4 regions of the Synechococcus sp. CBW1107 genome follow, and region 1 is predicted to be linked to each of the others. Evidence: predicted binding sites of a transcription regulator. Region 1 holds the regulator's gene; each other region holds the start of a gene.
What was found. The regulator NtcA, encoded in region 1, controls nitrogen genes in cyanobacteria. The targets are predictions, from matches to a motif close to GTANCNNNNGNTAC.
Positions count from the first base shown of each region.

Region 2: the regulator NtcA is predicted to act here: its motif matches at 1,999-2,012, upstream of I1E95_RS15505 (P-II family nitrogen regulator).
Region 3: the regulator NtcA is predicted to act here: its motif matches at 4,537-4,550, upstream of I1E95_RS09630 (CbiX/SirB N-terminal domain-containing protein).
Region 4: the regulator NtcA is predicted to act here: its motif matches at 4,279-4,292, upstream of I1E95_RS07055 (MSMEG_0572/Sll0783 family nitrogen starvation response protein).

Region 1 covers NZ_CP064908.1:1,140,113-1,147,641, forward strand. Annotated here, with positions in the region: gene I1E95_RS06085 (hypothetical protein) at 1-294, shown strand, start outside; gene dcd (dCTP deaminase) at 313-906, opposite strand; gene I1E95_RS06095 (cob(I)yrinic acid a,c-diamide adenosyltransferase) at 900-1,493, opposite strand; gene ntcA (global nitrogen regulator NtcA) at 1,700-2,428, shown strand; gene I1E95_RS06105 (DUF3084 domain-containing protein) at 2,474-3,721, shown strand; gene I1E95_RS06110 (resolvase) at 3,718-4,167, shown strand; gene I1E95_RS06115 (DUF3146 family protein) at 4,175-4,432, opposite strand; gene pth (aminoacyl-tRNA hydrolase) at 4,469-5,095, opposite strand; gene I1E95_RS06125 (TatA/E family twin arginine-targeting protein translocase) at 5,146-5,463, opposite strand; gene psbH (photosystem II reaction center phosphoprotein PsbH) at 5,513-5,713, opposite strand; gene psbN (photosystem II reaction center protein PsbN) at 5,858-5,998, shown strand; gene I1E95_RS06140 (alpha-mannosidase) at 5,967-7,529, opposite strand, start outside.
Region 2 covers NZ_CP064908.1:2,962,948-2,970,476, forward strand. Annotated here, with positions in the region: gene I1E95_RS15490 (CO2 hydration protein) at 1-299, shown strand, start outside; gene I1E95_RS15495 (fasciclin domain-containing protein) at 332-733, shown strand; gene I1E95_RS15500 (GAP family protein) at 743-1,492, opposite strand; gene I1E95_RS15505 (P-II family nitrogen regulator) at 1,556-1,894, opposite strand; gene chrA (chromate efflux transporter) at 2,156-3,583, shown strand; gene I1E95_RS15515 (amino acid ABC transporter ATP-binding protein) at 3,603-4,346, opposite strand; gene I1E95_RS15520 (amino acid ABC transporter permease) at 4,350-5,633, opposite strand; gene I1E95_RS15525 (ABC transporter permease subunit) at 5,638-6,579, opposite strand; gene I1E95_RS15530 (amino acid ABC transporter substrate-binding protein) at 6,639-7,529, opposite strand, start outside.
Region 3 covers NZ_CP064908.1:1,847,200-1,854,728, forward strand. Annotated here, with positions in the region: gene I1E95_RS09610 (hypothetical protein) at 477-953, opposite strand; gene I1E95_RS09615 (CsgG/HfaB family protein) at 1,184-2,071, shown strand; gene I1E95_RS09620 (hypothetical protein) at 2,100-2,282, opposite strand; gene cobA (uroporphyrinogen-III C-methyltransferase) at 2,370-3,185, opposite strand; gene I1E95_RS09630 (CbiX/SirB N-terminal domain-containing protein) at 3,182-4,480, opposite strand; gene I1E95_RS09635 (hypothetical protein) at 4,630-5,091, shown strand; gene I1E95_RS09640 (ferredoxin--nitrite reductase) at 5,015-6,595, opposite strand; gene I1E95_RS09645 (anthranilate phosphoribosyltransferase) at 6,721-7,529, shown strand, end outside.
Region 4 covers NZ_CP064908.1:1,346,742-1,354,270, forward strand. Annotated here, with positions in the region: gene I1E95_RS07035 (sll0787 family AIR synthase-like protein) at 1-947, opposite strand, end outside; gene I1E95_RS07040 (MSMEG_0567/Sll0786 family nitrogen starvation N-acetyltransferase) at 944-1,597, opposite strand; gene I1E95_RS07045 (MSMEG_0568 family radical SAM protein) at 1,608-2,732, opposite strand; gene I1E95_RS07050 (Nit6803 family nitrilase) at 2,725-3,732, opposite strand; gene I1E95_RS07055 (MSMEG_0572/Sll0783 family nitrogen starvation response protein) at 3,733-4,215, opposite strand; gene I1E95_RS07060 (MSMEG_0569 family flavin-dependent oxidoreductase) at 4,516-5,856, shown strand; gene I1E95_RS07065 (fatty acid desaturase) at 5,832-6,803, shown strand; gene I1E95_RS07070 (alpha/beta fold hydrolase) at 6,800-7,529, shown strand, end outside.

The sequences.
Region 1 (7,529 bases):
GCGGCGGCGATCCAGGGAACACTGCAGGGAGCCTCCGCTCCGGGCTACACCAACCTGCTGCGCTCGGTGGAGGGGAGGATCCAGGGCCTTGGCGCCGGCAGCAGCGGCGACTCCTTCGCAGGCCCGTCGGCCGTCCGGAGCTCCACACCGATAGCGCCGGCTTCTGTGGCGAGAAGCGGTCCAGGCGAACCGGGCGCCGAAACCCACTTCGTGGTGAACAGCCGTGTGATCCGCCTCTGCCCGAGCGGGCTCCCCTGCATCGGCCAGGTGCGCCGGGCCATGGGGATGCCCTGAGTCAGGCCTTGGCCAGGGTCAGACCCTGGCCAGAGTCACGCGCTCCGGCTGATGCTGATACTTGCCGGCGCGATCCTGGTAGGTGGTGTCACAGGGATCTCCTTCGAAGAACAGCAACTGGGTGATGCCCTCATTCGCGTAGATCCGGCAGTCCGCACCGGATGAATTGCTGAATTCGAGGGTGAGATGCCCCTCCCAGCCGGCCTCCGCCGGCGTGGTGTTCACGATGATGCCCAGCCGGGCGTAGGTGCTCTTGCCCAGGCAGATCACGGTGATCGTCGGCGGAACCTTCAGCTTCTCCAGGGCCACGCCGAGGCCGTAGGAATGGGCCGGCAGGATGAAGTACTCCCCATCCTCGTCATGGTGGAGGGGGGCGGGCTCCAGGTTGCCGGGATTGAACCGCTTCGGGTTCATCACCGTGCCGGGCACATGGCGGAAGATCAGAAACTCCCGCGGCGAGAGGCGCAGGTCGTAGCCGTAGGAGGAACAGCCGAAGCTCAGCACCGGCCGGGTGGCGGTCTCCGGCTCCAGATGCCTCACCAGGGTGGGCTGAAAGGGCTGGATCATCCCTTCCGCGGCCAGGGCATTGATCCAGCGGTCGTTCTTCAGCATGGGGCACCTCCCCGCCGCAGCTGGGTGACCTGATCGGCCATGGCCAGCAGTTCCAGGGGGATGGACGGTCCTGTGAGGATCACATCCAGGTGGGCTGGCCGTTGCTCCAGGGTGCTGATCACCTCCTCAGCGGCGAGAAAACCCAGCTCGATCGCCAGTCCCAGTTCATCGAGCACCATCAGCTCCACGGCGGCCCCCAGCAACTGGTCGCGGCTGAAGGCCCACACCTCCCGCACGGCGGCATGCACGGGTTCCGGCTCCAGGTCTGCAGGCTGGGTGAGACAGGAGGGCACGGCCGGGCGCAACCACTGCAACCGGCCACAGAGCCTGAGGCTGTGCTCAGGCCCCTGGTCGACCCCCCCCTTGAGGAACTGACTGATCAGCACCCGGCTGCCCAGTCCCGCACTGCGCAGGGCCTGGCTGAACACCCCGTCGAAACTGCCGCGGAACGAGGCGGTGTGCACCTGAAGCAGACCTTCGGGCCTCGCGGGCAGCGGCCGGGAGCGGGGCGGCAGCGGCCGGGACGTCCCGGCGGCGCGCACGGGATGACGCGACTCGGCGGAGGCATTGCGCAGGCTGGCCGTCATCAACACCCCAAGGGAAGCCGAACCCGAATGTAGCGGTGTCCTGGCCGCCAGCAAGGCTGAGCCACCATCCCTAGCGCGAACACCCGTACTGCACCCATGGGCGAAGCCCGGCCGGACCTGTGTGGATGCAATTCATTAGTGTCGGTGACTACAGGGCTCGCCATGGGCGATCCTTACCGTCCATCTCACACCTGCTCCGCCGAAACATGGTTGGCGCGATGCGCGGATTCAGTCGCACGGGCGGCCCAGCGACACCAGCTCCCGTGGGCCTCGCCGCGGCCGCGAGCGGAGCGAGCACGCTCCTTGATGTGATGCGCGGCCTGAGCGGCTGCGTGATCGAAACCGTTGAGCGGGGTAAGACGATCTTCTTTCCCGGTGATCCGGCTGAGCGGGTCTATCTGCTGCGCCGGGGGGCCGTGCGTCTCTCGCGGGTGTACGAATCGGGTGAAGAAATCACCGTGGCCCTGCTGAGGGAAAACAGCCTGTTCGGGGTGCTTTCCCTGCTCACGGGTCAGCGTTCGGATCGCTTCTACCACGCGGTGGCCTTCACCCGGGTGGAACTGGTGGCGGCCCCGGCGGGTTCGGTGCGGCGGGCCATCGAGCAGGACTCCAGCGTGGGCCTGCTCCTCCTGCAAGGCCTCTCCTCGCGGATCCTGCAGACCGAGACGATGATCGAGACCCTCACACACCGGGACATGTCGTCAAGGCTGGTGAGTTTCCTGCTGGTGCTCTGCCGTGATTTCGGAGTGCCCGGGAGCGAAGGCATCACGATCGACCTTCGCCTCTCCCATCAGGCGATCGCCGAGGCCATCGGCTCGACACGGGTGACGATCACCCGTCTGCTGGGCGATCTGCGCCAGGCAGGACTGGTGCAGATCGATCGCAAGAAAATCACGGTCTTCGATCCGGTGGCCCTGGCCAAGCGCTTCAGCTGAACCGGTTGCGACCGCGGTTGATACTGGACCTTCCCGCACGGTGCTGTGTCCGGCTGGCTGCTGATTCTGGCCCTTCTGGCTCTCGGGGGGGTGTTGGCCACCCTGGGGGATCGGCTGGGCAGCCGGGTGGGGAAGGCCAGACTCAGTCTGTTCAACCTGCGGCCACGCAAGACGGCCGTGCTGATCACGGTCCTCACAGGCAGCCTCATCAGCGCCGTCTCCCTCGGACTGATGCTGGCGGTGAGCGAGCGCCTGCGCGTTGGACTGTTCGAACTCGATGCCCTGCAGGCCAGGCTGCTCGACAGCCGCACCACCCTGCGCCGCAGTGAGCAGAACCTGCGACGCAGCCGCCAGGAGCAGGCCAGGGTGGAAGCGGCGCTGCAGCGGGCGCGCCGCGATCGGGAGCAGACCAGGCGTCAGCTCACCGCCGCTGAGATCCAGACGCGCCAGTTGCGCGGCGAACTCAAGCCCCTGCTGGCTCAGCGCCAGGACCTGCTGGTCCAGCGCGACCGCCTCAACCGGGACATCCGCGCCAGGGACCAGGACATCCGCAAAACCGAAACGGAGCTGGCCCGGGTGCGCGGCCTGATCACGGCCGGCGAAACAGAACTCAAGGGACTGGAGGAGAAACTGATCGCGCTGCGCCGCGGCGATGTGGTGATCAGCAGCGGACAACCCCTGGCCAGCGCCAAGGTGAACCCCCGCAACGCAACCGAAGCCAACGCCGCGGTCGTGGCACTGCTGCGTCAGGCCAATCTGAATGCCTTCCAGCGGGTGCTGCCCTCAGAAACCCCCAACCGCCAGATCCTGCTGGTGCCCCGCCAGGACATCGCCACCCTCGAATCTCGCATCTCCAGGGGCGGGCCCTGGGTGGTGAGCATCCTCTCGGCCGCGAACGTGCTGCGGGGCGAGGACCAGGTGCTGGGCTTCCCCGACCTCAGGCCTAACCGCCAGGTGCTGCGCAAGGGAGATCTGATGGCCTCCACCGTGCTGGAGGGCGATGAACGCTCCAGCGAGCAGGTCCGCAACCGCCTCAACCTGCTGCTGGCGGCCTCCTTCGCCAAGGCCCAGCGCCAGGGCTCGATCGCCGACGGTGTTCAGTTCGACGTGGCGGCCTTCAACCGGCTGGGGCGGGAACTGAGCGAGCGCCCCCCCGGGCAGACCGTGACCCTCGAGGCCGTGGCCGTCCGTGACGCCGAGACCCCCGATCCGCTGGTGCTCGACCTGCGCCTGAGCGAAGCCCCAGGCGAGCCACGGCCGGAGCGGCAGGGGCCTGGGCGGGGGCAGCCATGACGCGCCCAGCAGCACCGGGTCTTCCCATCCAGGGTGCCCTGGCGGGGCTCGACCCTGGGCGCAGCAAGTGCGGCCTGGTGCGCACAGACCGGAGCCGGAAGCAGCTGCTCGAAGCCCTGGTGATCCCTCCTGAGCAGGCCTGGAGGCGCCTGGAAGGCTGGCTGCTGCAAGGGGATGTGGAGGCTGTGATCCTCGGCAATGGCACCGGCAGCGCCAGCTGGCGGCAACGGCTGGAGCCGCTGGCGCCCGTGCTGCTGGTGGAGGAGCACGGGTCAACCCTGGCCGCGAGGGCACGCTTCTTTGAACTCCACCCGGCCCGCGGCTGGCGTCGCCTGTTGCCCCAGGGCCTGCGGCAACCACCCCGCGACTGGGATGACGTGGTGGCCCAGCTGCTGCTGGAGCGCCTGCTGGGTCACCCCCTGGCAGCGGCGCCGGAGACACGCTGAAACAGCCCTAGAACTTGGCCCGCACGGTGAAGGCATAGTCGCCGCCCGGTTCGAGCTGATAATCAACCTGGAGCAGGAAGCGCAGCAGCGCATCCTGAATCAGGGCACGACCCAGGGATGGCTCCACCGTCAGCTCTCCCCGCCCGAACGCCCAGCGGAAGGTCCAGTGGAAGCCGCCGGCCGCCACCTCGCCCTCCAGCAGCTGATGACTGAAGCTCTGATGCAGCACCCGCAGCTGGGCGGTGGTGGCGGGCAGGCGGCTCAAGGGATCAGGGCACGGGGCGGCAGAACGAAGTCAGCGTCAGAGAGGGTTGGGCTTAAAGCTGTTCAGACGGGTGCCGGCCCTCTCGTAACCCCAGCGGCGGATGAATCCGACACCGTCAAGCACTTCGGTCAGCACCTGCTGCAGCAACGGCAGCTCGTCAGCCTCGAAGCGGCCCAGCACATGGGAAATCGTACGGGCTCTGCGCAGAGCCGGGTCCAGCGCCGGCGCGCCGATGCCGATGCGCAAACGGGCGAAATCCTGGCTGCCCAGATGGTTGATGGTGCTGCGCAAGCCGTTGTGGCCGCCGGCACTGCCGGAACGGCGCAGGCGCAGGCGCCCCAGGGGCAGGTCCATGTCGTCCACCAGCACCAGCATCTGATCGGGGCGGAGCCCGAACCAGTCGAGCGTGGCCCTGATCGAACGGCCACTCTCGTTCATGTACGTGCTGGGCTTGAGCAGTCGCAAGCGATCGGAGCCCTGGCCGAGATCAGCGATGGTTCCATGCAGCTTGCCGTTCGCCCGGAACGAGGCACCGTCCCGCCGGGCGAGCTGATCCAGGACCATGAAGCCCACATTGTGGCGGGTCTGGGCGTACTTCTCACCGGGATTGCCGAGCCCGACCAGCAACTGCAGGTCGGCAGAGGGTGCGGCTGTGGAACTCATCGCGGGTGCCCGCCGAGGCACAGGCAGGCAACGGACTGCAGCACCAACCCTCAGCTGGATGGGGAGGCTTCAGACGTGACGTCCGTCTGCGATTCGGTGGAGGCGGGAGTGGACTCAACCACGGGCTGGGCCTCAGCCGTCATGGGCTCGGCCGCCAGGGCTTCGGAACCCAGGCTGGTGGCGGACACGGTTTCGGTGTCGACAGCCTTGCGGAACTCCTGCTCGAACTCTCGGGAGGCCGACTGGAACCCCTTGAGCGTGCGCCCGAGGGTGCGACCCAGCTCAGGCAAACGCTTAGGCCCGAAAACAAGCAGCCCGATGGCGGCAATCACCGCCATCTCAGGAAGACCGATCCCGAAGAAGTTCATGGAGGAGGGGTCTCAGATTGGGTGCGGCAGTGAGGGGAGATCCCGGCGATCAACCCATGCCGTTCCAGTTGACGGTGATGCCGTCGAGGAGCAGGGACCGGTTGTACAGCTGCAGGATCACCAGCAGGAAGACCAGGAACAACGCCATGAAGACGCCCATGACCGGGGTGGTTCCCCAGCCGGGTACGACCTTGCCGTACTCCGAGTTGAGGGGGCGCAGCAAATTTCCCAGGCGGGTGCGTTGGGCCATGGCTGTGGTGTCCTCTCTGGCACATGGGATTGGCTCGTTACTGTAAGGGTCAAGCGGCAGCAGGCGCAGCCCTCGTCGAGAGTTGTGACGGTCCGGCTCCCCCTCCGGACTTCGCCGCCGGCCTGTTCTCCACCAGCACCACCCTTGAGCGAAACCTCTCCGGCCATTTCCGTGGCGATCACCGTTCTGGTGGCGCTTCTCGCCCTCACCGGCTTCGGCGTGTACACCGCCTTCGGGCCACCGTCCAAGCAGCTCACGGACCCCTTCGACGACCACGACGACTGATCCGCCAGCTGGCCAGCTGCCAGGGCCCCACACGGGTGTGTCCTCCGCTGTCTGGCCAGGCGCTCTCCGATCCGGCAGGGGCGGTGAGCCGATCCCCCAGGGCATCGATCCGTTCGTGCACCTCCCACTCATCTCCAAGCTCCAGCTGCCGACGGCAAGGGGAGAGGTTCTGCACCGTCAGTCGGGCGAGGCCGCCGCTGACGTCGCCCTCGCCCTGGCTTTCAGCCACGAGGCTGATCAGGCGCAGGTCGGGATGACCCAGATGCAGCACCGATCCCGGCACCGAGTCGGACTCACCCCTGGCCGGGCGCAGCCAGCACGGCTCGCGGAAGCGCACCGCCGCCGCCGCCACCCCGGCCTGACGCCAGCCCTGAGCGCAGGGCATCAGGGCCAGGCACAGGCGCTGGGCTCCGTTGTCGGCGCCGGGATCAGGCCAGGTGGGCCCGCGCAACAGCGAGACACCCAGGGCTTCAGGGGTGCCTGAAACCCCTTGGGGGCCATCGAGCAGCACCGCCAGACCTCCGGTTGAGGACTGGCTCGCCAGCCAGCTGATCGCCGGCACCTCCCAACGGCTGGCTTCCCGCGGATTGGCGGCCGCAGCGATCCGCTCAATCACTCCCGCGCTGGTGTCGGCAGCCCAGCGCACGGCCGGATGCTGCAGCGGCAGCTCCAGACGGAGCAGTTCATGGCGCTGTCGCCAGTCGACCCGCAGGTTGAGCTCCAGCCAGGGGCAGCCGGCCCGCAGCTGCAGATCGAGGCGCAGGGCGCTGGCGCCGCAGCGGCCACGCCAGACCAGACGGGTGCAGAGCGGTCCGGCCTCCGCCAGCACCGGGCCCGGCTCCCAGTGGAGGGGCAGGGGGTGCTGGCGGTAATCGGCGGCCAGATCCCAGGCATCCCAGAACTCACCGCGATCAATCCAGCGCCGCCACTGCAGCGGCTCGGCCAGCTGAGGGCTGTGGTCGCCCCCCCAGAGCTGCTCGAGACCGAAGGGGCCGAGCTGGGCCCAGAGCAGGCCATTGCCCAGCCGCCAGCGCTCGCCGGCGGCGAGGGTCTCCAGCCGCACCGGATTCACGATCGAGGGGTCATGGCCAGCCTGGGGCGGCATGGCCCCGGGCGGCTGGCGCTGACGCCGGAGCTGGAGGGCCGCCACGCCGCCTGGAGAGGGCAGCTGCACCCAGTGGCCACCGGATGGGGCCGGCTGCGAGGGCAGGGGCTGCTCGCGCAGGCTCCAGTGGCCGGCCGGCAGGCGCAGGGTGAGGGGGGCGGCCGGCAGGGGCTGCAGCTGGGCCCACCACCACGGCTCCACCTCGCCGCCCATCCCCTGGGCAGGGGCCCCACCGCTCTCCAGCCAGGCCCACAGCGCCCGATCACGGCGGTGGGACGCCCGGCGGCGCGCCGCTCTCCACTGGGGTTCGGCCTGCTCGAACACCTCCGGGATGGAGGTGCCCGGCAGGATGTCGTGGAATTGCTGAAACAGCAGATCCCGCCAGCCCGAAGGCTCCAGGCAATGGCCCGGATCCCCGAGCAGAAC
Region 2 (7,529 bases), 1.4 Mb from region 1:
CCACTTTGCTGATGCAGGACATGGTGCATTTCCTGCCCCCCTACCTCAAGGAGATCTACCTCAAGCACCGCCGCGGCGAAGAGGATCAGCTGATTCAGCTGGGCATCACCTTCCAGCGCTCGATGTACAACGTGACCTCGGCGGTGATCCAGGCCCTCAGGGCCGCCCTGTTCTATCCCCTGGATGATCCCGATCCGGAACATCTCATGGCCAACCGCCGCTTCTTTGAAAGCCAGATGGATCGCTTCCTCAAGCCCGAAGCACGCCTCCGCGACGTGCAGGGACAGGATTACCGCTGAGCTGTTCCACCGTTCTTCTGCCCACCATCCCCGTGCCAGACATTCTCGACACCGCCCGCGCGGCCGGCTGTTTCCAGACCTTGCTGGCGGCCGTTGAGGCCGGAGGGTTGCTGGAGGCTCTCTCCAGCCCGGGGCCCTTCACCGTGTTCGCCCCCGTCGACGACGCCTTCGCCGCCCTGCCGGCCGGTACCGTTCAGACCCTGGTCCAGAATCCCCCGCAACTGGCGCGGATCCTCAAATATCACGTGCTCTCGGGCCAGTACACCCGCGAGCAGCTGATCAGTCAGCCGGAGTGGACCACCCTGGAGGGGGCAACCCTGCCGATCCGCCGCGCCGATCCATTCGAAGTCAAAAATGCCAGCGTCCATGCGGCCGATGTGGTCTGCGACAACGGCATCGTGCATGTGATCAACCGGGTGATGCTGCCAGGCTGACTCTCCCGCTCAGAGCGGAGCTGCTCCCTGCAGCAGCCAGAGTCCATGGAGCCCTTCCCAGATCAGATAGGCACTGATCAGCAGGGCCAGCACCCCGACCAGCCACTCACCGTGGTGCTCCATCCAGTCCTCCAGCCGGCTGAGGGGGTCTCTGATTCGGCCGCCTGTGGCGATCCAGGCCAGGGGAGGCAGGAGCAACAGGGAGCTGGCCACCGCCACGAACACACCGGTGAGCTCGAGATCCGTACTCGTTCCTGGCTGGTTGATCAACAGCAAGCCGGCTTCCTTGAGATAGAAGACCAGATTCTCCGGCGTGACCAAGGCACTGGCCGCCCCGATCAGCACAAGCATCGGTGTGCTGAAGTCGGGCAGTTGACGCATCAGACGCATCGCCATGCCCTGCTCGCCGATGGCGGCGGCCGGGGTGAGTTGATAGACGCCTAGAGCCATCAACACGGCAGCGCCGGCAAGGTCGATCATCACCTGCCCGCGTTCTCCGTGGTTGACGGCCAGGGACAGGTTGTCGCCCACCACCATCAGGACCACGACCGCCAGGCCATTGGCACTGGCCCAACCGCTGACGAAGGCCAGGGCACGCCTCAGGGGGAATGTCCCCAGGAGGAGAAGAACCACCACGGCAATGTGAAGTGGACTGAAGGCGATGCCGAAACCGAAGAGTGAGGACTGACCGAAGAGTGCTGCGGAGCTCAGGTGCGGAGCGGGGCCGAGCAGATCAAGGCTGGGCACGAGGGGCGCCAACGCCGAAGTGACGTCTGAGACCGTACTGGTCCGGCACCCCCCAGCTGAGCAGGAGTCGGCCGCTCAGAGGGCGATGGCGCCCGTTTCCGAGGTGCGGATGCGCACGGCCTTCTCGACGGCCGTCACGAAGATCTTGCCGTCTCCGATTTCACCGGTGCGCGAGGGACCGGCAATCGCATCGATGGCGGCATCCACCTTGTCGTCGTCGACCACGACCTCCACCTTCACCTTGTTGATGAACTCGACGGTGAATTCGGCGCCGCGATACGTCTCCACCTGACCCTTCTGGCGACCGAAGCCCCGGCAATCCGTGATCGTCATGCCAATGATGCCCGCATCGACGAGAGCTGTTTTGACATCGTCAAGCTTGATTGGGCGAATGATGGCTTCAACCTTTTTCATGATGAATGACAGTGGGACAAACCTGAACGATATGGAAGCACGGGCGGGGTTACCCAGCCGCGTAGGCATCAAGCGAACAATGCGGGTCAGGGCGGCTCTTCTCTGTAGCTGTCGAGACAGAATGACTCGCACAGGCCTGTTTGAAACGAAACGGAGGCCGATCGCTGGCTCGACTGAGGTCCGGATCACTGCCTCATCCACCCCAGCTGTGGGTACCGCCGCCGATGATGTCTCGATCTTGTCCCGGGCCCGCTCGGCGCGATGCCAGCCGCTTTGCCAGCCAGGACTGATCTCGCCAGCCAGGCAGCGCCACCGTTGTCGCTGGGGGCAACGGCCCGCTACTGGCTGAGGCTGGGGCTGATCAGCTTCGGTGGACCGGCCGGCCAGGTGGCGCTGATGCACGCGGAGCTGGTGGAGCGCCGCCGCTGGCTCTCGGAGAGGCGCTTCCTGCACGCTCTCAACTACGCCATGGTGCTGCCCGGCCCGGAAGCCCAGCAGCTGGCGACGTACATCGGCTGGCTGATGCATGGCATCCCCGGGGGTCTGGTGGCCGGCGGACTGTTCATCCTTCCCTCCCTGCTGCTGCTGATCCTGCTCTCGGCCATCTATGCCGTCTGGGGCAGCCTGCCGTTGCTGTCGTCCGTGTTCATGGTCCTGAAACCGGCGGTGACGGCGATCGTGGCCCAGGCGGCGTGGCGAATCGGCCGCCGCACCCTGCACACCCCAGCCCTTCTGGCCATCGCGCTGCTGGCCTTTCTGGGGCTGGCTGTGCTGAAGCTGCCTTTTCCACTGCTGCTGGCTCTGGCAGCCCTGACCGGTGGCCTTGGCTGCCGCTTCTGGCCCAGGGCCTTTGTCGCTGATGGCGGGCACAGGCGCCATGGTTCGCCAGAAAGCGACTCCACAGACGTCCCCGGGGCCCAGGCCAGCAACAACATCGGCACCGCACAGGCCTTCCTGCATGGGGATGACACCCTGGCACCGGCCCACGCTCGCCTGGATCGCCGCCGGGCCCTGCGCGTGCTCCTGGCAGGACTGATGGCCGTGGTGGTTCCTCTCGCCCTGCTCAGTGCGATCGGTGGCTGGGACGGGCTGCTTGCCACCATGGCCCGCTTCTTCAGTCGGGTGGCGGTGCTCAGTTTCGGCGGCGCCTATGCCGTGCTCCCATACGTCGCTCAGGGAGCGGTGGAGCAGCACGGCTGGCTGGGAGCCGATCAGATGATCGACGGTCTGGCCCTGGGGGAATCCACGCCCGGGCCCCTGATCATGGTGGTCACCTTTGTGGGCTTCATGGCTGGCTGGACCAGCGCCGTGAACGCTGCGCAACCGGAGGTGGCCGCTCTGTCGCTGGCCACCGCAGCAGCCCTCACAGTCACCTGGTTCACCTTTCTGCCCTCCTTCCTGTTCATCCTGGTGGGCGGCCCGTTCGTGGAGGCCAGTCGTGCTGACCATCGCCTGCAGGGGCCACTCACGGCGATCACCGCAGCGGTGGTGGGGGTGATCGCCAACCTGGCGGTGTTCTTCGCGGGCCATGTGCTCTGGCCGCAGGGGGCCGGTGGACCCTTCAAGGCCTGGGCCCTCGCGTTGATGCTGCTGGGGGCCTGGCTGCTGATCGCCCGCCGCTGGCCCGTGCTCAGGCTGATCGCGGCTGCGGCTGCTGTGGGAGCTCTGACCACACCCCTGGGAGGCTGAAACGGCGCCCGCCGAGCCCTCAGAGAATCTGGGCCAGAAACTGACGGCTGCGCTCGTGCTGCGGATTGGTGAAAAAGGTTTCAGGAGGAGCCTCCTCCACGATCTGCCCCTCCGACATCAGCACCACCCGGTGGGCCACCTCGCGGGCAAAGCCCATCTCGTGCGTCACCACCACCATGGTCATCCCATCGGCGGCCAGATCGCGCATCACCTCCAGCACTTCACCCACCATCTCCGGATCCAGGGCGCTGGTGGGTTCGTCGAAGAGCAGGATGCGCGGTTCCATGCAGAGCGATCGGGCGATCGCCACCCGCTGCTGCTGGCCGCCCGAGAGCTGGCCGGGATACTTGCGGGCCTGCTCGGCGATGCCGACCCGCTCCAGCAGGGCCATGGCCTGGGCCTCCACCTCACTGCGACGGCGCTTGCGCACCACCACCGGTGCCAGGGTGAGGTTCTCCAGCACCGTGAGGTGGGGGAAGAGATTGAACTGCTGAAACACCATCCCCGTGTCGCAGCGGATCGCATCGATGTTGCGCAGGTCGTTGGAGAGAACGATCCCATCGACGCTGATCGAGCCCTCCTGAAACTCCTCGAGAGCGTTGAAAGTGCGGATGAAGGTGCTCTTGCCGGACCCCGAGGGGCCCATGATCACCACCACCTCCCCCTTCGACACGCTCAGATCGACGCCTCGAAGGGCATGAAAGCCATTGGGATACCACTTCTGCACCCCACGGGCCTCGATCATCGGCTGGGTGGTCGGCATGGCTCAGGCGGGGGAATGGGTGGGATCGAGGCGGCGTTCCAGGGCCCGGCTGCCCAGCCCGAGGGCGGCGCAGCAACACCAGAACAGCACGGCCAGAGTGAGGTAAACCTCGGCGTTCTTGCCCAGGAACTCGGGATTGGCCATCACGGTACGGGCAGTGCCGAGCAGATCCAGCAGGCCGATCAGGGACAGCAGCGTGGTGTCCTGCAGCAGGGAGATGAACTGCCCCACCGCGGCCGGCAGAGCGATGCGCAGGGCCTGGGGCAGCACCACCCTCTGGAGGGCCATGGGCATCGAGAGCCCAAGGGAACGGGCGGCCTCGAGCTGACCGGCGGGAACGGCGGACAGGCCGGCGCGAACGGCCTCGGCCAGGTAGGCGCCACAGAAGAAGGTGAGCACCCAGGCCGCCCGCCAGACACGATCCGGAGCCCAGCCGCCGGGGAGCATGTACCCCAGGATGTTCTGGCCCAGGAACAGGAGGGTGATCAGCGGGGCGCCGCGGATGAACTCGATGTACAGCACCGAGCTCCAGCGCAGCAACGGCAGGGTGCTGCGACGCCCCAGCGCCACCACCACCCCGATCGGAAAGCTGAGCAGGATCGCGAAGCTGGCCATCAGCAGAGTGAGCAGCAGACCGCCCCATTCCGACGGTGGCACCCGGGGAAGGCCCAGGCCACCGGCGATCAGCACCATGCCGGAGAGGTAGAGCAGCGGCCAGGCCAGGGGCACCAGCTTCACCAGCCGCGGCGGCCAGGCCCGTCCCCAGCGGCCCGCGAGCCAGCGCACGACCAGCAGCAGAGCGGTGATCGCCCACCAGCGCAGCTGCAGCGGAAAGGCAAGAGCCAGGGCTGCCGGCAGCCAGGCCGTGAGAAAACCGAGCAGGGCCACCGTCAGTCGATCGTTGAAGGGCCAGAGTTCGCCGCCTCGATCCGCTCGGGGAAAGGCCCGCAACAGCCCCCAGCTGAGGCCGCAGAGGGCTGCGACCAGCACCACCAGCAGCCACAGGCGCCACTGCTGCGGGATGGGATAACGCCCGACGGTGAAGAGGGTGGTGTTGACCTGGATCACGGCCCAGCTGGCCTGGCCGAAGGCCCAGCGCCACAGACCCACCGCCGCCGACAGGATCACCGCGATCAGGAGCAGGGAGACCACCCCATCGGTCGGACTGGCGAACAGTTCCTGACGCAGGGCACCGGCCCAGCTGCGCTGAACGGACTCCGGCGCCGGTCTGGCGGGCCTCAGGGGCGGGTTGGTACCGCGCTCGGGAGTGTTCTGTTTCGAGGTCATCGGTTCAGCGCTCCCGGATCTGCACGAGCTGGTTCACACCATTCATCACGGCGGAGATCAGCAGATCGATGATCAGGTAGGAGCCCAGCAGCAGCAGAAACACCTCCAGAGCCCGGCCGGTCTGGTTGAGGGTGGTTTCCGAAACGGAATACAGGTCCACATAGCCCACGGCCACCGCCAGTGAGGAGTTCTTGGCCAGGGAGATGTACTGGCTGTTCAGGCCCGGCACGATCACCCTCAGGGCCTGGGGGAGCACCACCGAGCGCATGCTGGCGCTCCAGTGCAGGCCCAGGGAGGTGGCCGCTTCCCACTGACCCTTCGGCACCGAGGCGATGCCGCCCCGCACCACCTCGGCCACGAAGGCGCCGGTGTAGGTGATCAGTCCGGTGAGCAGAGCCGTGAACTCCACCGACAGCCGCAGTGGCGCGCGCCAGACTCCATTCACCAGCTCCGGTCCCTGCCAGCTGAAGCCCTGGGCGAACCAGGCCAGATACAGCCCCGACTTGGAGAGCACGATCCCAGGCAGCTGAAATGCGGCTGTGCCGTTGGGCAGGGCCAGAAACACCACGAAATACCAGAACAGGAGCTGCAGCAGCAGGGGGATGTTGCGGATCACTTCCACGTACACCCGGGCCAGTCGCCGGAGCAACCCATTGCTGCTGAAGGAGGCCATGCCCATGGCCGTGCCCAGCAGCGTGGCTCCCACGAGGCCCACGAGAATCACCCGCAGGCTGTTCACCAGACCCACCAGCAGGGCACGCCAGTAGGGCATCGAGGCGTCGAAGGGGATCAGGCTTTCGGCCACATCGAAGCTGGCCGGCTGGCCCAGCCAGCGCCAGCTCAGCAACAGCCCGGCGGCGGTGAGGTTGCGCACCAGGTTGCCCACCAGAAGAGCGATCACCAGGAGCAGGGCGAGGCCCACCACGGCCTGGAGGATCCAGGGCATGACCCGGCGGTCGCGCCACCAGGGGATTCGTTCGGGGGTGGCGCTCACGGGCGTGGCGCTCAACGGAAGGGCGGAGAATAGATCAGTCCACCCTGCGTCCAGAGGCGGTTCTCGGCCCGCTCGAGCTTGAGGGGCGAGCCGGCGCCCACATTGCGCTCGAAGATTTCGCCGTAGTTGCCGACGGCCGCGATCGTCTTGGGAACGAAGTCGGCGGGCAGACCCAGCTGCTTGCCGAAATCTCCCTCGACCCCCAGGAAGCGGCGCAGGTCAGCCAGGTTGGTGTTGGCCTTGGCCTCCGCCACCTTGGCGGCCACATTGGCCTTGGTGATGCCCAGTTCCTCGGCCTGGAAGAGGGCGAACACCGTCCAGCGCAGGGCATCGGCCCAGGCGGGGTCGCCATTGACGCTGGCGGGCGTGAGCGGCTCCTTGCTCATCACCTCCGGCAGGAGGATGTGCTCATCGGGTTTGGGGAAACTGCTGCGCTTGGCCGCCAGCTGGGAGCGGTCGCTGGTGACGGCGACACAGCGGCCGCCCAGGTAGGCCGCATAGGTCTGATCACCGGTCTGGAATTTGAGCGGGGTGTAGGTGATGCCCTGCTCGCGCATGCGATCGGCCAGGTTGAGCTCGGTGGTGGTGCCGCTCTCCACGCAGATCGGCTTGCCGTCGAGATCCTTGAGCGTTCTGGCCCCGCTGGCCACGGGCACCATCACTCCCTGGCCGTCGTAGAAGGTGGTGGGGCCGAAGGAGATGCCGTTTCCGCCGGCGGAATCGCGGCTCAGGGTCATGGTGGTGTTGCGAGCCAGCATGTCCACCTCGCCGCTGGCCAGGGCCGCGAAGCGCTCGCTGGAGTTGAGGTCGCGGTATTCCACCTTGGAGGGGTCACCGAGCACCGCCGCTGCCACGGCCCGGCAGGTGTCGGCATCGAGACCGCTGTACGTGCCGTCAGGACC
Region 3 (7,529 bases), 710 kb from region 1:
CAATGAGTAGAGGTATGCCGGAGTCCTCATCTTTGGATGGGCTCTAATCTCGTTGACTTGTGGATGTGAAAACACCAAGTCAGTTTTCCAGGACGTGTAGGAGTGGCCGACAAGCCCTGCCCGCCGTGGGTCGAGCATAGGTGAATCTGCAGCCCTGAGCCGAATCAATCAAGCAGAGTGTGCTTGGCTTGGATTGCCGAAATTGGTGTCTGGACCCGCTGTCTTGGCCTGTCCGTAGTTGGTTGGATCACAGCAGCAGCAGTGATGGGCTGGTCGGCATCATCTTCGATGAGTACAATTTTTATGACTACACCACATGTGTGCAGTATGCGCTTAAGGCTATAGCTGCCCCAAGTGCCTCAGAGGCGCATCTAGTGGCCGACAGGGGACTTCGAGTTTGCAATCCTTAGTTCGAACCGAGCTGTTACGCAACTCCGCCCACCGCACATGGCGCTCCATTCCCGGCGTCTGTCAGCTCACCAGCTCACCCCGTGCAACTTGGGCAGAGGTGCTGTCTGGCTGGTGACGGCGAACAGCCGGGGGATGCGATGGCTGTTGTACACATGAAACTCACGCACCAGGGAGACACCCTCCTCGCGCACGGCCTGGTTGAGCACCAGCGACCCGTCGGGATCCGACACCGAGCGGTGGAAGGTGCCTGGGGGGATGCGCAGGATGTCACCGCCGGTGTCGAGGCGCACGATGTGGAAGGGGTAGTTCCAGCCCAGGTTCACCAGGAAGAAGGTGCGGCCGCCGTGCATCGCCAGCAGGTTGTCCTCCTGGTGGGGGTGCAGGTAGAACTGCCAGGCGCCGGTTTCGGGGTCGTCGGGGGGGCTCACCGCCGGGCCGCTGTGCACCACCAGATCCCGGGCGTTGGACGTGGGCACCGTGATGTCGAAGAAGCGCACCGCCGGGGTGTCACGGAACTTCTCGTAGGGAATCAGTTCGAACATCGGGGCCGGTCTGGGCCCTTTCTGTTCGCTGTTTCGGAGCAAGGATGCGGCCATGGCGGCAACCGCCGGCACTGATGGCCTGACGGTGTGAAGTCTTTCCATTGAACAGAGCCGCCGCCCCCTTCAAGGTGCAGGACGCTACTGAACGGACTCCTGCGGACAGAAGCCGATCCGGTCATGACGGGTCTGGCCATCGTTGGTTGAATGGATGTCTCCTGGAAGCCTTCGCCTTGTCCGATCGCCCCAACTGCCTCCCCGCAGCGCTCCTGGCCTGGATGCCGGTCCGCTCCATGCCCCTGCTCCTGGCCGCTGGACTCGGCCTGGGGGTGGTTGCGGCACCGGTCCAGGCGCAACCTCGGCCCGTGGCGGGCCGGCCCACGGTCTCGGTGCCTGATTTCAAGAACACCGTCACCCAGCAGACCTGGTGGTGGCAGGGACCCGTGGCCACGGATCTGGCGGCGATGCTCGCCAATGAGCTGCAGGCCACCGGCGATATCCAGGTGGTGGAGCGCAACAACATCAAGGCGGTGCTCTCGGAGCAGGAGCTCGCGGAGCTGGGCATCGTGCGCCGCAACGCCAATGCGGCCCAGCGTGGCCAGATGACCGGGGCCCGCTACATCGTGCTCGGCACGGTCACCTCCTACGAGTCGAACGTCGAGAGCAAGACCTCAGGCAGCAACTTCGGCCTGCTGGGCTTCGGCACCAGCAAGCAGCAGGCTGAAACCAAGGACTACGTGGCGATCGATGTGCGGGTGGTGGACAGCACCACAGGCGAGGTGGTGGGTCAACGCACGGTGGAGGGCCGGGCCACCAACACCGCCGCTGCTCAGGAGAACGGCGTGAATCTGCTGCCGGCCGCCGGCCTGGCCCTGTTCCTCGCTCCCAACATGGGGCGCACCGGCCAGGGACTCACCGGGGCTGCCGGCACCCTGCGCTTCGGCTCGAACAGCTCGGAAGCCCAGCGCACGCCGGCAGCCAAGGCGATCCGCGCCGCCCTGATCGATGCCTCCAGCTACGTGAGCTGCCTGCTGGTGCCCAAAGGCAACTGCATGGCCAGCTTCGAAGCCCAGGAGCAGCAGCGGCGTGAGCGCACCCGTGGAGTGCTGCAGCTGGAGTGATCCTGGGTTCTGTGCCGGCGCGGGTTGATCAGCGGGGCTTGATGTTGAGCAGCTTGGCGCCGTAATCGGCCGTGAAGGCCGCCTGCATCTGCCAGGCCCGCAGCAGGGTCTTGGCCACCTGGCGCAGCTCCTCGATGTCGTTGCAGCTGTCGATCGCCCTGGAGTGGACAGCCGTGGAGAACTCGCGGGACAGGGAGAGGGGGTCGTTCATGGTGATTTTGCATTACGTTACAAAGCGGAAGCGGTCTTCCGTGGGGCGGCTTGCCGTACAGCGCCCACCCCGGCCTGTCAGGGCTGCTCAGAACGGGATCGGCATCTCCACATCCGCCGGCGGGGGCGCACAGGCCGCCACCCGCTCCAGCACCACCTGGCCGATCACCACAATCGAGGGTGACCCGTAGCCCTCGGCTTCGGCCGCATCAGCCAGTTCCCCGAGGGTGCTCACCAACTGCCGCTGGCCACTGACGGTCCCCTGCTGGATCACCGCTGCGGGGGTGTCCGGTGCCAGCTCTCCGGCGATCAGCTCATCGCAGATGCGGCGCAGGTTGTGCAGCCCCATGTAGATCACCAGCCCATCGCTGCTGCGGGCCAGGCCGCGCCAGTCGACCCCGGGTCGCCCCTTGTCGATCTCCTCATGGCCCGTCACGAAGGTGACGCTGGAGCCCGCCTTGCGGTGGGTGATCGGGATGCCCGCGTAGGCGGGTGCGGCGATGCCGGCGGTCACGCCCGGCACCACCTGCACCGGGACCCCATGGCTGGCCAGGTGGGCCGCTTCCTCGCCACCACGGCCGAACAGGAAGGGATCGCCGCCCTTCAGGCGCACGATCGTGCGGTGGCGTCGGGCCAGGTCCACCAGCACGGCGTTGGTGCTCGGCTGGGGCACGGAATGGTGTCCCCGGCGCTTGCCCACGAAATGTCGCTCGCAGCCCACCGGGGTCAGCTCCAGCAGGGCCGTGGGCACGAGGGAGTCGTAGACGAGGGCATCGCAGCACTGCAGCAGGCGGTGGGCCTTGACGGTGATCAGCTCGGGATCGCCAGGCCCCGCCCCCACCAGATACACGGTGCCCAGGTGGTCGCCAGCGGCATCAGCAGGATCCGCCTTGCCAGCACTCATGGCAGGGCCTCGAGCTGATCGAGCAGCAGCGCCTGGAAGCGCGGGCGTTGCAGCAGCGGGGCACCCAGCGCGGCGGGCAGGCTCTCGGTGAGCCGGTTCGCGGCCAGGGCCAGGGGCAGGGCAGCGCCGCGGATCGCCAGAGTCAGGTCCTCAAGATCAGTCGCAGTGTATGGAGCGGCTTGACAGGACGCCGAACAGCGGCGCTCGAGGTGGGCCAGGTAGCGGTCGGCCACGCCCGGCGCGAGCGGGTGGTGCAGCAGCAGAGGTGGCAGGTCCGGGCTGTGGCTGGCCGCCAGCTCAGCCAGCTCGTCGGCGAGCGCTTCCTGCCAGCTGGGCCAGGCCCCGAGGAAGGGAAGCCGCCGCAGGGGACCGTGGCGGCGCCAGGCCGCCGCGATCGCTGGGATGTCGTGGCGCACGTGGTTGCCGGGCAGCAGCAGCAGCGGCACCAGGGTGAGCGGCAGCTCGGGACTGTTCTCCCCCGGGGCGGCGGGATCGGGGGGAGCCGCGTCGCCACTGAGGGTCTGCAGCCGCACGGGGGCTCGCCTGCGGCGCTCCAGGTCGCGGGCCAGGGTCTGGAGCTCCTCGGGAATCACCCCCCCGGCCCGGCCATGAACCACCAGCAGCAGCGGGCAGCGGGGCAGGGACGCCAGCCGACGCCGGGCACGGGCTTCCGTGCCGGGGTCGAGGGGGTGGCTCAGGGCCTGCTCAAGCCCCTCTCGGGCAGTGGGCAGGCGAGCGAGCAGATCCACGGCCTGGGACGCCAGCGTGCCGTCGAGGTCGCTGCAAAGCTCCAGTAACAGCTGCTGCAGGGCTGCCTGGGGCCAGACGCTCAGCCCCACCGCCAGGCCCTCCAGGGCGGCGCGGCGCAACGGAGATGGGCCGGCCTGGCGCGCCATCTGTTCGAGACGGGCAAAGTCCTGGCTGTCGCGTTGGTGCCCCAGGAGGGGCAGCAGGGCCGCACGCGGCCGCTCGGCCACCGCGGCTCGCAGCAGGGCGGCGCAGGCGGGATCCCGGCGGCGGCCGATCAGATCGAGCAGCTCCAGCCGCAGGGCCAGCGCGGCGGGCTCGCCGGATTCGGGCAGGCTCAGCCACCAGCGCAGCAGCCGGGCCGATCCGGCTCCATCGAGCTTCTCCACCAGCACCGCGACCAGGTCGGTGGCCGCAGGCAGCGCCCCCTGCTCCAGGGCGTCCAGCCAGGAGCCTGTGGCCACGTCGGCCGATCGCCTGAGGCGCTGCAGCCAGGGCCAGCGCTCCAGGCTGCCTTCAGGCGGCAGCTGGGACGGCAGCGCTGTCACAGGGAGGGCCCCAGCGCCATCAGGCGCCTCCTCTGGGCTGAATTGGATTGAAAACTGTCTCCATTGATACGTTTTATGGGGAGGGCCTGGTGGGGCAGCGGCGCTCCCTCTAGCAAGGAAGGAGACACAGCTGTCAGGACAAGGACGCCATGGACCAGGGCCACGCCACCACCGAAGGCTCGACGGATCGTGGAGCCTGTGCCCGCAGCGGCGGCAGGCCCAGGGCTCCGCTCCCGGCCAGTTTCGCCGAACTCAAGCAGCAGCAGCTGGTGTTCACCCTGGTACGCCAGTTGGCCGAAGCCATGTTCGTGCGTGCCGATCGGGAGCTCAGCCGTCGGCTCTGGCAGGAAGTGGCGGTGCTGGAGATCGATCCTGACCGCATCACCGCCCTGCTCTACGGCGGTCAGTCCTGCGACGACCGCGAGGGCCTGATGGCCCTGGATGCGAGCTGGACCGAGCAGGTTCATCCTGCCGCCGAGCCACGCCGTGGCTTCCGCTGGGGCTGGGGTGGCGGTGCACCCCGCCGCGGTGTGATCAGCTCACGTCCGTCCGCGGGCGGGCGCCGTAGTGCTCCACCAGCAACGCCTCCAGCACGTCGGGGAGCTGGCTGAGGGGCACCCCCTTGTCGTGCAGCGCCGCCAGTTTCGGGTTGGCGTCCATGGCACCACCCAGGAAGATCTTGGCGGCTTCCACCATCTGTCCGTCCACCCGGGTCTTGGCGCCCATCAGGCCGATCTGGCCCATGTAGGGCTGGCCGCAGGCGTTGGGGCAGCCGGTCCAGTGGGTGCGCACGCCATGGGGCAGCTCCAGGCGCCGCTCCAGTTCATCGACCACCGCCTGCGCCGTGCTCTTGGTCGGAATGAGAGCAAAGCTGCAATAGCGGTTGCCGGTGCAGCTCACCGCTTCGGCCTGCAGGGGTCCAGGGGTCACCTGGAAGTGCTCCAGCAGCGGTTCCACCAGCAGGGCATCGAGCCTGCCCTCGGGCACATTGGCGATCAGCGCGTTCTGGCTTTCGCTCAGCCGCAGTTCGCCGCTGCCGTACTCCCTGGCCAGACGGGCGAGTTCCACCATGCTGGCCGCCTCCAGCCGGCCCATCGGCACGTGCAGGCCGACCCAGTGCAGACCCTTCTGCTTCTGAGCGTGGACGCCGCAGATGTCGCGCGGGGCCTGGGACACCAGGTGGGAGCCGTCGTGGGCGGGGGTGGCGGCGGCTTCCTCCACTCCCACGAATTCGGCGAAGGTGTCCAGCACCTGGGAGCGGTAGTCCTCGAGGCCCAGGGCGTCGATGAGATACATCAACCGGGTCTTGTTGCGGTTCTCGCGGTTGCCTTCCCGCTCGTAGTGGCGCAGCACCGCCAGGCTGAAGGCAGGCAACTGATCGCCCCGCAGCCAGAGACCCAGGGGAATGGCCAGTTCGTTGCGCTGGGCGGAGAAGAAACCGCCCACCATGACCGTGAAGCCCAGCTCACCGTTGTGATGGGCCGGCAGGAAGGCCAGATCGTTGTGCAGCAGAAAGCTGTCGGGAGCTCCACCCACGGCCACATTGAATTTGCGGGGCAGGTTGCGCGGGCCTTCGGGCCCCAGCAGCGCCTCCTGGATCGCATCCACCAGGGGCCGGGTGTCGAGGAATTCCTCGGGGTCGAGGCCGGCGAGCGGATTCCCCGTGACGTTGCGGGGGTTGTCGTGCCCCGACTGACGGCTGGTGAGCCCGACGGAGGCGAGCGCCCGCATCAGGGGGGCCATGTCTTCCAGCAGCAGGCCCCGCAACTGGATGTTCTGGCGGGTGGTGATGTCGGCACTGCCGTGTTCACCGCAGCGATCGACCACATCGGCAAGTACCTCCAGCTGCTCCGAGCTGATCACACCGTTGGGCAGCCGCAACCGCACCATGAAGCGCCCGGGGGTGACGGGCCGGAAGAAGATGCCCAGCCATTTGAGGTGGATGGTGAGGGTGGCCTCATCGAGGGAGTCCCAGCCCTGGGCACCGAGATCCTCCAGTCTGGGCTCCAGATCCAGACCGCAGGCCTCGGCTTTCGCCTTCTCCACCTTGTTGAGTTTCTGGCTGGAGCCAGCCGGGGCTGCAGGCAGATCTGAGGAGGGAGAAGACGTGGTCACGATTGCATCCAAACCATCTGAGTCTGACCCTTTAGCCTCTCAGCAAGCGCCTCCATCCCCTGTTGCAAGCATTACCAAACATGGTTCCCGGGGGGATCGCGGGGGAGGTGTCCAGGCGTCCGTTGATGGCACCGGAAGCGATCCGCTTCCGGGAGCTTCTCGCCAAGGTGGGCAGCGGAGAGCACACCAGCACCGGCCTGAACCGCGGCGAAGCCCGCGAGGCCATGGACCTGATGCTGCAGGGGCTGGTGGGTGATGCCCAGCTGGGGGCTTTCCTCATCGCCCACCGCATCCGCCGGCCCGCCGCGATCGAGCTCACCGGGATGCTCGACAGTTACCGCAGCCACGGCCCGGTCCTGCGGACCCCCGGACGACGACCCCTCTGTTTCGGTGTTCCCTACGACGGCCGCAGCCGCACGGCGCCGCTCCTGCCGTTGCTGGCGCTGGTGCTGGCCTCCGCGGACCAGCCGGTGGTGCTGCACGGTGGCGATCCGATGCCGGTCAAGTACGGCGTGACCCTGGCGGAGCTGTTCTCCGTCCTCGGGCTCAACTGGCGGGGCCTCAGCCTGGCCGAGGTGCAGCAGCGACTGGATCGCCATGGTCTGGCCCTCACCCACCAGGCCGATCACTTCCCGGAGGCCCAGAGGCTTCTTCCCGTGCGGGACGCCATCGGTAAACGGCCGCCGGTCGCGAGCCTCGAGCTGCTCTGGACGCCCCATCAGGGGGACCACCTGCTGGTGAGCGGCTTCGTGCATCCCCCCACCGAGAGCCGGGCCTGGGAGGCCCTGGGCCACGCCGGTGAGGCGGATGTCTTCACCGTCAAGGGCCTGGAGGGTTCCACTGATCTGCCCACCACCCGGGCCGGCATCACCGCCCGGCTTCGCCATGGGGGGATGACCCGGATCCTTCTCCACCCCCGCGACCACGGCATCAC
Region 4 (7,529 bases), 210 kb from region 1:
GGCCAGAGCTGATGGCACTGCCCCGCCTGCCTCAGGCTGACGCCCCCGGCAACAGGCCCGAACTGACCGATGCAGCTCAGCTGCAGATCGGCGTACGGCGCCACGGCCGCCGCCAGGGCTCCGGCCCGCTCCGGACCTGCAGCCAGCAGATAGCCGTAGCTGGGAAAGCAGCACAGCCAGTCGTCCAGGCTGACCCCAGCTGGAGGGGTGATGGCATCGAGGTCGAGCTCCAGGCCGCAGCCCGCGGCTTCAGCGAACATCACGGCCGTGCCGATCAGCCCTCCCATGCTGATGTCCTTGGCCGCATGAACCGTCCCGGCTTCCGCCAGCTCCGCCATCAGGGCCAGATGGCGGCGCAGCAGCGCCGGCTCCGCCCGGGTGGCTGCATCCCAGAAGGGATAGGGGTGGTGGACATGGCCGCTGGTGTTGATCAGCAGATGGCAGTGGTCTCCCGGGCGGGCGAAACGGGCCGAGAGCACCGGACCTGCCACCACCCCCAGCACGGCCACCGAGAGGGCGTTGTAGGGACTGTGCAGGTTGGTGTGACCTCCCACCACAGGCACCTGGAACGTCTCGGAAGCCACGCGCAGGCCATCGAGGAGGAGATCGGCATGCCTGGCCTCTCCACTCCAGAGACTGTTGACCACCGCCAGGGGTCGCCCGCCCATGGCGGCGATGTCGCTGAGGTTCACCAGCACACCGCTCCAGCCCGCAAACCAGGGGTCCTGATCCACCAGATCGGGATGGAGTCCCTCGCAGGCCAGCAAGAGGGAGCCCGTGGCGGCGGGCAGGAGGGCCGCGTCATCGCCCAGGGCCGCCGCCAGGCCGAGGGCCGGGAACGGGAGATGGGGGAAATGGGCCGCGGGACGCTGGATGTCCGTCTTGCCGCGCCAGCCAGCCAGTTGTCGCAGCCGCGCGGCCAGGGCCTCCAGATCGGGCTCACTCATGCCGCCTGGCGTCGGGACCCCATGGGGGGTGCCTCCGGCCGCCGCTCACGGGAGGGGAGGTAGTAGTCGAGGTCGGCCTCCATCAGATGGTGGCTGACGCCGCGGATCTCCAGGGTCTCCACCGAACACCAGTGCAGGCGCCGGAAGAAGCGCACGTTCTGGATCTGCACCGTGGCCAGGAATCGCTTGCAGCCCCAGCCATGGGCCGTGGTGACGGCTTTCCAGATCAGACCCTTGCCGATCTGATTGTGGCGGCGGAACGCGGCAGCCACCCCCAGACGGCCGCCGTACCAGAGGCCGGGAGTGGTCTCGAGGATCCTCACCACCCCCACCACCGAGCCCGCGTTCTCTCCGCCGTGGGTCAGGGCGGCGATCGGGTAGGCGAGGTCATCGTTCGCATCGCGGTCGGTGGCCTCGAACAGGTGCTGTTCCTCGCAGAAGATGCGGCTGCGCAGGCTCCAGTAGCCCTCCAGCAGAGGTGAACCCTGGCGCAGCAGGTGAAAGGAGAACCGATCGGAGCAGGCCCCAGGAGAGAGCCGGAAATCGTCGGCGTCGACGCCGAGCCCCCAGCGAACCGAAGGCGTGTAGGCCGCCGGCGCGGAGCTGGGGCTGCGGCCGATCTCGTGGCTGGAGGGATCGATGAAGAACATCGCCGTGGGCTCAGGAAGGGCCGGCTGTGCCGGACTCGAACAGGGAGAGGGCGGAGCAGGCGCCGCACTTGGCGCACCCCGCCGTCATGGCGGTCGAAATCAGATCGGAGGCGGCCAGCAACCCACCCACCGCGGCGTAGACCTCGACCATGAAGTCGGTGCTCGGAGCGGGATGGTGCTCCAGTGGGGTTCCGGCGATCGGCACGAACGGGACCACGAAGGGATAGACGCCCAGGGCGATCAGGCGCTCGCTGCAGCTCACGATCGACTCAGCGCTGTCCCCGAGTCCGGCGAGCAGGTAGGTGGACACCTCTCCCCGGCCGAAGACGGCCACCGCCTGCTCGAAGGCCGCGAAGTAGCGCTCGAGACTGAGCTCGGCCTTGCCGGGAAGGATGCGCTGGCGCACGTCGGGCTCGACCACCTCGAGGTGCATGCCGAGGCTGTCGACGCCGGCGTCCTTCATGCGCTGGAACCAGACCGGGTCGTCGGGGGGCTCGCACTGGGCCTGGATCGGCAGGGGCACCCGCGCCTTGACGGCACGCGCCGTTTCCGCCATCAGACGGGCGCCGCGGTCGTCGGAGTTGGGGGTGCCGGTGGTCATCACCAACTGCTTCACGCCATCGAGCCGAACGGCCGCCTCCGCCACCTCGGCCACCTGCTGGGGGGTCTTGCGCGCCAGCGTGCGGCCGTCGTCGAGCGATTGCTCGATCGCGCAGAACTGGCAGGACTGGGCGCGGTCGCGGAAACGGATGCAGGTCTGCAGCAGGGTGGTGGCCAGCACATCACGGCCGTGCAGCAGCGCGATCGAGCGGTACGACGTGCCATCGGCGGTGCTCAGCCCGTAGAAGTGGGGCTCCGGCGGGGTGTCCACCAGCTGCGGGGAGCCGCTCCCATCGCGGTGGCTCAGCCAGACCTCGCCATCGTCGTGGCGCTCCAGGGCATAGGGCGAGCCCTGGGAGGCGGTGTTGTAGACGGGCACCATCACCGTGACGCCATCGACGCTGATGGCGCGGTGATCGGAGGGGCCGGCACCGCCACGACGACCGGGATTACCGCCAACAGCTGGCACCGCCACTCCATTCACCTGCAGTTCGGTGACCAGACGGCCCAGTGCTGCCGAAGGGCGCTCAGCCATGGGAGGCCACCTCCAGCGGGGGCAGCGCTGCTGCGACGAGGGACAGGTCCGCAGGGACATCAACAGGAGGCCCGGGGTGGTCCTCGATCAGACGGGCCGGGGTGCGGTCGATGCGCAGACCCAGCAGATCGGGGCGGCTGTAGTGGCCCACGCTGTCCATCATCCGCTTGCGTTTGGTGATCAGCGAGGGGTCGAGCTCGGCGATGGCCAGACCTTCGCCTTCGGGGAGCGGGCCGGCGAGATAACGGCCCTCGGGGCTGATCACTGCGGTGTGGCAGCCGCCCTGGAGGGCCTTGTGCAGTGAGGCGTCCGGCGTGATCGTGTCCAGATCGGCGGGATCCAGCCAGGCCGTGGAGCTGATCACGAAACATCCCGCCTCCAGGGCGTGGTGACGCAGGCTGACGGCCGTCTGCTCGCTGAAGATCGGCCCCACCAATGAGCCGGGGAACTGGGCGCAGTGGATCTCCTCCCCCTGGGCCATCAGGCTGAAACGCGCCAGAGGGTTGTAGTGCTCCCAGCAGGCCAGGGCACCGACCCTGCCGAGGTCGGTGGGGACCACCGTCAGGCCGGACCCGTCGCCCTGGCCCCAGACCATCCGCTCGTGGTACGTGGGGGTGATCTTGCGGCGTTTGAGCAGCACCGTGCCGGTGTCGTCGATCAGCAACTGGGCGTTGTAGAGGCTTCCGCCATCGCGCTCGTTGATGCCCAGCAGCACGTGCATCCGATGCAACCGGGCCGCGTCCGCGATCCTGTCGATCGCCGGGCCTGGCACAACCACCGCCTGCTCATAGAGCCGCAGGTGCGAGCGGCCCATCAGCACGGGAGGCTCGATGAAGGAAAAGTAGGGGTAGTACGGGAGGAAGGTTTCCGGGAACACGATCAGCTGCACCGAGGCTGCAGCCGCTTCGGCCATGGCCTCCAGCACCCGCGCCACAGACCCCTCCAGGCTGTGAAGCACCGGACGGATCTGGGCGGCTGCAACGACGATCGGCGCCTCCATTCAGAGCGTCCAGGTATCGAGAATGAAGGCACCCTCCTTGCGATGCATCAGAATGATGTCGAGCACATCGAGTGGATTGACGGGGCGAATACCTGGAATCAAGGCACCCTCGCCATGGCCATAGAGGGCCTGAAGGGCAAAACGGCAGGCATACACCTTGCCTCCCTGATCCATGAACTTCTGAAGACGGGCATTGAAATTGAGATGACCGTCGAAGGCCGCATCCCCCAGCTTGGGGAACCCCCGCTGCACCCCGAGAGTGACACCGGGCCCATAGAGCAGGATCGAGGTCTCGAAGCCCTTGTTGATCAGGCGGCTGGCCTGCAGCAGGTTCACCAGACCGATCGAGCCTTCGAAGGCCACGGTGTGAAAGGTGACCAGCGCCTTCTCGCCCGGCTCGGCCTTGACATCAGGAAAAACCTTTTCCTCGTAATCAACGAGAAAATCTCCCGCCTGATGAGCGGGATGGGTGACCTCGGGCATCGATGAAGGGCCTGGCTAAAAAGCAACAACCAAGACCCTTGCACAGCTCATGTTGCGTTCTGTGTAGCCACTGCCACAGAATCACCAGGCCACCCGCAAGAGCGGGCCGTCACCCGCGATTCGTCACGATCGCTACCGTCAATCGATTCTCGATATCAGAGGATTTTGGATCATCCCAAGGGCGAACTCGTTCAAGGACGAGTTGCTTCAAAACGCTCAGGCCAATGTCGACGACACGCGACACCGCCATCACCAGCGTGAGGACCGAACCGTGACAGCCAGGACATTCAGCACGCGCCCGTGAATCCAAGCCAGCGGACCAGCCTCGTCACCAGCTCGGGGCCTCCCCCGTCGGACTCCGCCGTCCAGCGTGTGCCGGTGGTGGTGATCGGCGCCGGCCAGGCCGGCCTGTCGGTGGCCAGCTGCCTCCAGCAGCAGGGGTTGACCCCATTGGTGCTCGAGCGGCATCGGGTCGCCCACTCCTGGCAGCACCAGCGCTGGGATTCCTTCTGCCTGGTCACTCCCAACTGGCAATGCCGACTGCCGGAGTTCCCCTACGACGGCGACGATCCCGACGGGTTCATGGGGCGTGACGCCATCGTCGATTACCTGCGCCGCTTTGCCGCTCACGCCGCCGTGCCGGTGCGGGAGGGCATGGCCGTTGAACGCCTGCAACCCCTGGACAGCGGTGGCTACCGCCTGAGCACCAGCGATGGGCTGATCGAGGCCCCCCAGGTGGTGATCGCCACCGGCGCCTACCACCGCCCCCGGCGTCACCCGCTGGCAGCCCGTCTGCCGGCCGGGCTGCTCCAGCTCGATGCCCGCGACTACCGGCGCCCCGAGCAGCTGCCCGACGGGCCCGTCCTGGTGGTGGGCAGCGGCCAGTCGGGCTGCCAGATCGCCGAAGACCTCTTCCTGGCCGGCCGTCGTGTTCACCTCAGCGTGGGTTCGGCTCCCCGTTCACCCCGCCGTTATCGCGGCAAGGACGTGGTCGACTGGCTCGATCGCATGAGCTACTACGACACCCCGATTGAGCAGCACCCGGATCCCCGCTCGGTGCGTCGCAAGACCAATCACTACCTGACGGGCCGGGATGGAGGCCGGGAGATCGATCTGCGCCGACGTGCCCTCGAAGGGATGGTCCTGCATGGCCGGCTGGAGGAGATCAGCGCCAGCGGCTTCCGCTTCGCCCCCGATCTGGCCGCCAACCTGGATGGCGCCGACGCGGTCTATCGCCGCATCCGCGCCAGCATCGACACCTACATCGAATCCAACGGTCTCGACGCCCCTGAAGAGCCCGCCTACGAACCCTGCTGGCAGCCACCTCCGCTGGATCCACCGCTGGATCTCGGCGCTGAGCCCCTGGCAGCCGTGATCTGGTGCACGGGCTATCGCTCCGACTTCCGCTGGGTGGAGGTCCCCGTCTTCGATGGCGCCGGGGAGCCGGTCCACCAGCGCGGTGTGACACCGGCTGCTGGTCTTTACTTCCTCGGGCTGCCCTGGCTGCACACCTGGGGCTCGGGCCGCTTCTGCGGCATCAGCTCCGATGCGGTCTATCTGGCCGGCCTGATCCGCCGCCAGGCCGATCGTCGCGAGGCCAACCAGGAACGGTTGGAATGCACGGCGTTGCTGGGATCCTGAGGTCCGTGACCACGAGCCAACCGGCCATCAAGACGGCCTCCGCCGAGCTGATTCCCGCGGAACCCCTGCGCCGGCTCAACCAGCGCTCCGACGCCGCCGGCTGGCGGCAGCTGGCGGGCCATGGGGCGCTGATCCTGGCCAGCGGGCTGATCTGGGGCGACGCTGGCCTGTCCTGGGCACTGCGGCTGCCGGCCCTGCTGCTGCTGGGCTGGGGCCTGGCCTTCGCGTTCTGCGCCATGCACGAATGCGGCCACCGCACCGCGTTCGCCAGCCGCCGTCTCAACGATGCCGTGGCCTGGTGGGCCGGGGTGCTGAGCTTCTACAACGCCGACTTCTACCGCCGCTACCACCAGTGGCACCACCGCCACACCCACCAGCCGGGCATGGATCCGGAGCTGGAGGATCCGCCGCCCACCAGCCGCTGGACCTACCTACTGGAGTTGAGCGGACTGCCCTGGTGGATCGGCAAGCTGCGGGGCCACGCCGCCGGCCTGCGCGGCGACTTCAGCGGTCGCCCCTACATCCCCGCCGAGGCCGCCCCGGCGCTGCGCCGCTCGATCCGGCTCCAGTTCGCTGTGTATGCCGTGCTGGTGCTGCTGTCGCTGCCGGGCGCCAACGGCTTTCTGCTCTGGCAGTGGCTCCTGCCGCTGGCCCTGGGACAGCCGCTGCTGCGCTTCGTGCTGCTGGCGGAGCACGGCGGCTGCAGCACCGCCAACGATGTCCTGCGCAACACCCGCACCACCCGCACCCTGGCGCCGCTGCGCTGGCTGATGTGGAACATGCCCTTCCACGCCGAGCACCACCTGATGGCCTCGATTCCCTTCCATGCACTGCCGGCGGCCCACGGCTGGATCGCCGGGCGCCTGAAGCACAACGATCCGGGCTACCTGGCCGTGCACCGGGCGTTCCTGGCCGATCCGTCGACGCTGGCGCTGCGAGCGGCATGAGCGTGGCCGCGGCGATCCAGGGCCGCGATGCGGTGTTTGAGCTGGGTCCGCTTGCGCTCAGCTGTGGCCGGGTGATCGCCGACGCCCGCCTGGCCTACCGGGTGTTCGGTGAACTCAACGACGCGCGCTCCAACCTGGTGCTCTACCCCAGCTCCTACGGCGCCTGGCCCGAGGACATCGACTGGGTGGTGGGCCCGATCCTCGATCCAGCCCGTTTCTGCGTGCTGGTCGTGAGCCAGTTCGGCAACGGACGCTCCAGCAGCCCCAGCACCAGCGCCATGGGGCTGGCGGAGGACGGCTGGGTGATCAGCCATGCCGACAACGTGGCGGCCCAGAAGCGCCTGATCCGCGAGGTGTTCGGCGTGGACCGCCTCGCCCTGATCTACGGCTGGTCGATGGGGGCCCAGCAGGCCTACCACTGGGGGGCCCTGGAGCCCGACGCGGTGGCGCGGATCTGCTGCCTCTGCGGCACGGCCCGCACCACTCCCCACAACCGCCTGTTCCTGCTGAGCCTGCGCCAGGCCCTCACCGCCGATCCGGCCTGGGATGGGCGGCGCTTCACGGCCCACCCAGGGCAGGGGCTGCGCACCTTCGCGCTGATCTATGCCAGCTGGGCCGCCAGCCAGGCCTTCTACCGGGAGGGGCGCCACAGGGCCCTCGGCTTCGCCGATGTGGAGGAGTACGTGGAGCGCAGCTGGCTGCCCGCCTACCGCCGCCATGATCCCC